One region of the Roseburia sp. AF15-21 genome, then DNA from elsewhere that is predicted to be linked to it. Evidence: predicted binding sites of a transcription regulator. Region 1 holds the regulator's gene; the other holds the start of a gene.
The links. The regulator NrdR, encoded in region 1, represses ribonucleotide reductase genes. The targets are predictions, from matches to a motif close to CACAANATNTTGTG.

Region 2: a site for NrdR is predicted at 2,015-2,028, ahead of nrdD (anaerobic ribonucleoside-triphosphate reductase). Genes of this name have one in related genera too.

Annotation. Positions count from the first base shown of each region.
Region 1 covers NZ_QUHG01000002.1:445,504-448,992, reverse strand. The annotation lists gene trmD (tRNA (guanosine(37)-N1)-methyltransferase TrmD) at 1-201, opposite strand, end outside; gene rimM (ribosome maturation factor RimM) at 210-755, opposite strand; gene DWW33_RS05235 (hypothetical protein) at 918-1,325, opposite strand; gene nrdR (transcriptional regulator NrdR) at 1,419-1,871, opposite strand; gene DWW33_RS05225 (YlmC/YmxH family sporulation protein) at 2,036-2,287, opposite strand; gene ychF (redox-regulated ATPase YchF) at 2,349-3,449, opposite strand.
Region 2 covers NZ_QUHG01000002.1:211,381-214,869, forward strand. The annotation lists gene DWW33_RS04005 (LCP family protein) at 1-341, shown strand, start outside; gene DWW33_RS04010 (iron-containing alcohol dehydrogenase) at 473-1,690, shown strand; gene nrdD (anaerobic ribonucleoside-triphosphate reductase) at 2,125-3,489, shown strand, end outside.

The sequences.
Region 1 (3,489 bases):
AATCGGCTGTGCCTGCATTACCATCCCGGCTCCGCCACCATACGGATAATCATCTACTTTTTTATGACGGTCTAATGTATAATCCCGGATGTTAATTGTTTCTATATTTAAAAGGCCTTTGCCAACTGCTCTTCCGATGATACTGGTATTCAGTCCCTGTTCTACCATATCCGGAAATAATGTTAATATATGAAAATTCATTTTGCTACCTACTTCTTATTAATATCACGAAGCCCATTTAAAAGGTGTACCGTAATGGTGCCTTCCTCTATATTGACATTTTTTACACAATCCTTAATTGCCGGAAGTAAAATATCATCTTCCCCATCTTTATGTAATACATAAATGTCATTTGCACCGGTCTGAAGTACATCCTTTACTTCACCTAAATCTTCTCCGTCATCTCCGACTGCCTTTAAGCCAATCAAATCAGCCACGAAATACTCATTCGGAGCCAGCTTTACAGCATTTTCCCTTGTTACATATAGCCCTCTGCTCTTATACTTCTCTACATCATTTATATTATCAAATTCTTTGAATTTTAATATTACCAGATTTTTAAAGAAGCGCGCCTGTGTAACCTGAAGCTCCATCGGTTCCTTTCCAGTATCCAAAAATACCTGCTTCAGCTTTTTAAAACGCATGACATCATCTGTTGTCGGATATACCTTCACTTCGCCACGCACACCATGTGTATTGGTAAGTACTCCTACCTGCAGCATTTCTTCCTTCCAGTCTTCCTGCACTTTCTTCATATCCTATCCTCTTTCTCTCATACTTCCCGTTCTTCAGGCAAGCCTGAATTTAATTATACAAAAGAAGCATAACTGCCGCAAGTAAAAAAGGTAAGATTCTTAAGAATTCTTAGGAATCTTACCTTCTAACGGTCTCTTACTTTTTTATAATCAAAATTGCTCTTATAAATTAAAGTTTTCTACATTTCGCACTTTTGCAGTATCCGTTGCAGTAATCTGCCGGATTCCGCTCTGTTCAATGTTCTCTCCCACAAAGAACTGATACTGCTGCAGTACCTGATCTTTGTGCATATCGGATAATGCCTTCTCAACATCCAGACTATGTATATCACTTTCAGAACCTTTCATCTCGTAGGTACGATCCGGCTGGTACTGTGCTGCATAATCTGCTGCCCCAAAATCCTGTTCTCTTCGTACCGGAGTCTCTAAGGTATCCTTCTGCTGCTGTTCAGATGCACCGGCATCTGCTACCGCCTTAACAACCGGTGTATCTTCTACTGCATTCCGGATATTCTGTATGCTGTTGTAATCGTAAAATCCCGCATTGGGACGAATTCCTGAAATATTCATAACGATCACGTTCCTCACATCATAATTATCTGCTACTAATTTTATCGGATAAATTCAACAAAAATTAACCCTTTTCTCCTAAAAGATTTTCTTTTATTTATCCAGCATTTTCTTTAACTCATTCATAAAGGTATTTACATCCTTAAATTCACGATATACAGATGCAAAACGAACATACGCCACTGCATCTAAATCTTTAATCTTATCCATCAGAATCTCACCAATTACGGTACTTGGGATTTCCTTTTCTTCCCGATTAAAAATCTCTGTCTCCACTTCATCAACCAGTCTGGTTATCTGCTCCACGGATACCGGTCTCTTATGGCAGGCACGAAGTACACCTGCTTCAATCTTGGAACGGTCATACTGCTCTCTGCAGTTATCTTTTTTTATTACAATCAATGGAATTGTCTCAACTTTTTCATAAGTTGTGAAACGTTTTCCACAATCATCGCATAATCTTCTCCGGCGAATGGAGTTATTGTCATCTGCCGGTCTCGAATCAATTACTCTGGTATTTTCACTGCTGCAAAATGGGCACTTCATCTTTTTTCTCCTATTCTAAAAACTACGCAAAACACGCTTTTTGAATTTTGCGTAAATAATACCGTTTTTCCATCACCAAATGTTCATAAAGAACTGCTGATATCAGCTTTTACAAATATTGGTCGTACTATTTTTAGTATAACTTTCTCGTATTCTTATGTCAACTAACTTTTCACATCTTCTACACAGACATCTACCAGAATAATATCCGGTCCAATCCGCACAACACGTTTCCATGGAATAATATATTCGCATGCCGGACAAAAAATACAGAAAAATTTTCCCGGCGCAGCTACAACCAGTGCACAGATTCTTCCATTGCACTCATCCAGTTCCAAATCCACCACATTTCCCAGGCAGCAACAGTCTGCAATATTAATCACCTGCTTTTCACACAATTCACAATAGCGTATCATGTGCCTGCCCCACTGTGCCTTTTCTTCTATTTATACTATGCCGGATTTTTCAAAAGGTTCCTTATACGTTGAAACGGAATAAAATAATATCTCCATCCTGAACAACGTAATCTTTTCCTTCCAATCTTACCAGTCCCTTTTCTTTTGCTGCTGTCATGCTTCCACACTCAATCAGATGGTCATAGGATACCACCTCTGCACGTATAAATCCACGCTCGAAGTCGGTATGAATCTTTCCTGCCGCCTGCGGTGCCTTGGTTCCCTTGGTAATAGTCCATGCTCTTGTCTCATCTTCTCCTGATGTAAGGTAGCTGATAAGTCCTAACAATTTATAACTTGCTGCAATCAGTTTCTCAAGACCGGATTCTTTTAATCCAAGGTCCTCTAAGAACATTGCTTTTTCATCATCATCTAATTCCGCAATTTCCTGTTCAATCTGTGCGCAGATAACAAATACTTCACTGTTTTCTGCGGCTGCCTGTTCTCTTACTCTTGCAACATGTGGATTGTCTGCGCCATCATCTGCAAGGTCATCCTCACTTACATTTGCTGCATAGATAACCGGTTTTGCAGTTAATAAATTATAAGATGCAAACCATGCCTGCTCGTCCTCATCATCACTCAACGGATAAGTCTTTGCCATCTTTCCTTCTTCCAGATGTGCCTTTAAGGATTTCAAAAGTGCCTCTTCTTTTGCAAGTGTCTTGTCCATTCTTGCCTGCTTGGTAACTTTTGCAATTCTTCTTTCCAAGATTTCAATATCAGAAAAGATAAGCTCTAAATTAATGGTCTCAATATCACGAACCGGGTCAATGCTTCCGTCTACATGGACTACATTGGTATCTTCAAAACAACGTACAACATGAACGATGGCATCTACTTCACGAATATTGGCAAGGAACTGGTTTCCAAGTCCCTCTCCTTTGCTGGCTCCTTTTACAAGTCCTGCAATATCTACAAATTCAATGACTGCCGGTGTTACTTTCTTGGAATGATACATCTCGCCTAACACTTTCAGACGGTTATCCGGTACGGTTACGATTCCCACATTCGGGTCAATGGTACAAAACGGATAATTGGCTGATTCTGCGCCTGCTTTGGTCAGTGAATTAAATAATGTACTTTTTCCTACGTTTGGTAAACCTACGATTCCAAGTTTCATTTTATCTTTTACCTGTTCGAAAATCCTTAAGTTATCAGGG
Region 2 (3,489 bases), 230 kb from region 1:
TGTTTCCGGACATTTCTACCAGCCTTTCTACCACAGAAATATTGGGACTTGCAGCCCATGTCAAAGAGTATGAGCTTGCAGATACCCAGGGCTGGCCATTCCAGTTAGACACCAAGATGATGGAAAAATCCATCGGAGCAGTAGTTGTACCAACGGATTTGGAGACTAATGTAGATTTGCTGCACCGCTATTTATTTGATGTAGAGGATTATGAAACGACAGATAAGGTGAAAGAAATCAGCAAGGCAGTAAGCAACAGGACAGGAAAGACGGCAGCAGATACCACCCGGGATACGAATCCGCTGGTGCAGGATGCGGCTGCTGCTGAAACAACAGAGTAAAAGGAAAATATAACCAAATTTTATAAAAATTTCACAAAAAATAAGAAAAATCCAGTTACCTTTTGTATATTATTGTGTTATGATAAAAATATATCAGTAAACATACAATGATTAGCAAGGAGGTATTACGAATGCAGAGATTTACATTACCAAGAGATTTATACCACGGCAAAGGTGCATTGGAGGCACTGAAGAACTTCGAAGGAAAGCGCGCAATGATCTGTGTTGGTGGAGGCTCCATGAAACGGTTTGGTTTCCTGGATAAAGCAGAGGCATATCTGAAAGAAGCAGGTATGGAAGTGGAACTGTTTGAAGGAATTGAACCGGATCCATCTGTTGAGACCGTGATGAAGGGTGCCGCCGCTATGGAGAAGTTCAAGCCGGACTGGATTGTAGCAATCGGTGGTGGTTCTCCAATTGATGCTGCGAAAGCAATGTGGATTAAATATGAATATCCGGATATTACCTTTGAAGACATGTGTAAAGTATTCGGAATTCCGAAATTAAGAAAGAAAGCACATTTCTGTGCAATTTCTTCTACCTCAGGAACTGCAACAGAAGTAACTGCATTTTCCATTATTACGGATTATGAGAAGGGAATCAAATATCCGATTGCGGATTTTGAAATTACACCGGACGTAGCAATCGTTGACCCGGAACTGGCAGAGACCATGCCGCAGAAACTGGTAGCCCACACCGGAATGGATGCGATGACACATGCAATCGAAGCATATGTTTCAACTGCAAACAGTGATTTTACAGACCCGCTGGCACTCCATGCCATTGAGATGATTCAGCATGATCTGATTGATTCCTATAACGGAGATATGGCAAAACGTGATGCCATGCACAATGCCCAGTGTCTGGCTGGAATGGCATTTTCCAATGCACTGCTTGGAATCGTACATTCTATGGCACATAAGACCGGTGCCGCATTTGCCGACTACGGTGCACATATTATTCATGGCGCAGCTAATGCCATGTATCTGCCGAAGGTTATTGCATTTAATGCAAAGGATGAGACTGCAAAGAAACGTTATGGCGTGATTGCAGATTTTATGAAGCTTGGCGGAGAGACACTGGACGAGAAAGTCGCACTTTTAATCCAGTACCTGCGTAAGATGAATGATGACTTGAATATTCCGCACTGTATTAAGAACTATGGACCGGACAGCTATCCGGCTGAGCAGGGCTTTGTACCGGAAGAAGTATTCTTAGAGAGACTGCCTGAGATTGCAGCCAATGCAATTTTGGATGCCTGCACCGGCTCCAACCCAAGACAGCCAAGTCAGGAAGAAATGGAAAAACTGCTGAAATGCTGTTACTATGACACAGAAGTAGATTTCTAAAAAATAGATTAAAAATGAAGTAAGCCCCGTTTCGATATCGCATTGATATTTGAGACGGGGTTTTTACAGTCTGAAAAATGGTTTTACAAAGGTAATACCCCCACAGCACTGCGGGGGTACAAAGGGGAGTTATGAAAATTTATGAAAAAAGTTTTATCAAATAGAGAGACAAGACATTGGGGGATGAACCTGTTCTCTATTGATATTTGTAGTATACCCGGATTTTGTGAAAAATAATTGTCCAGATTATGAAAAAAGCGTTAAATTCTAAAAAAATTTTTCTGAAAAAAATTCACGAATCTTGTATATTTCCCTTGCGTAAAACACAAGATATGGTATACTGTATATGCGTTGAAGAGATTCGACACAAAATCTAGTACAGTTTTGTGTCGATTTTATGCGAATAGACTATTTTTTTATGGGAGAGGATTTCAATGAAAATCATTAAAAGAAGCGGCGCAGAGGCTGTTTTTGACATTTCAAAAATTATTATTGCAATCAATAAAGCGAACCATGAGGTGGTGGAAGCGGAACGATTGACTGCAGACCAGATTAAGGAGATTGCACAATATATAGAGGATTCCTGTAAGGATGCCAACCATGCCCTGAATGTAGAAGATATTCAGGACTTAGTGGAGGATCAGTTAATGGACAAGAGGGCTTTTTCTGTTGCCCGGAAATACATTACTTACCGCTATAAACGTGCCCTGGTACGTAAATCCAACTCTACGGATGAACAGATTTTAAGTCTGATTGAATGTAATAATGAAGAAGTAAAACAGGAGAATTCCAATAAGGATTCAACCGTAAACAGCGTGCAGCGTGACTATATGGCTGGTGAGGTGAGTAAGGATATTACCAGAAGATTCCTTCTCCCGGAGGATATTGTAGAGGCACATGAACAGGGAATTATCCATTTCCATGATGCAGATTATTTTGCACAGCATATGCATAACTGTGATCTGGTAAATTTAGAGGATATGTTACAGAACGGAACCGTTATCAGCGGAACCAGAATTGACAAGCCACATTCCTTCTCTACAGCGTGTAATATTGCAACCCAGATTATTGCTCAGGTGGCAAGTTCCCAGTATGGCGGACAGAGTATTTCACTGGCACATTTAGTACCATTTGTCCAGATCAGCCGCGAGAAAATTCATGCAGAGCTGGTGCAGACATTAAAAGAGAGCGATGTGGAGCTGAGCGAAGAGAAGATTAACAGCATTGTGGAAAGAAGACTTCATGCGGAAATCGAGCGGGGCGTACAGGTTATCCAGTATCAGGTAGTAACCCTGATGACTACCAACGGACAGTCCCCATTCGTAACCGTGTTCATGTATCTGAACGAAGCAAAGAATGAGCAGGAGAAAAAAGACCTTGCCATGATTATAGAGGAAGTGCTAGACCAGCGTTATCAGGGTGTTAAGAATGAGGATGGCGTATGGATTACACCGGCATTTCCAAAGTTGATTTATGTATTGGAAGAGGATAATATCCATGAGGATTCGGAATACTATTATCTGACCAAGAAAGCAGCAAAATGTACTGCAAAGCGTATGGTTCCGGATTATATTTCTGAGAAGAAAATGAAGGAATTAAAAGATGGCAACTGCTATACCTGTATGGGCTGCCGTTCCTTCCTTACCGTATATCATGATGAAGATGGCAAGCCAAAGTTCTACGGTCGTTTCAATCAAGGCGTGGTAACCTTGAATCTGGTAGATCTGGCGTGCTCTTCCGGCGGAGATTTTGAAAAATTCTGGAAGCTATTTGATGAGCGTTTGGACCTTTGCTACCGT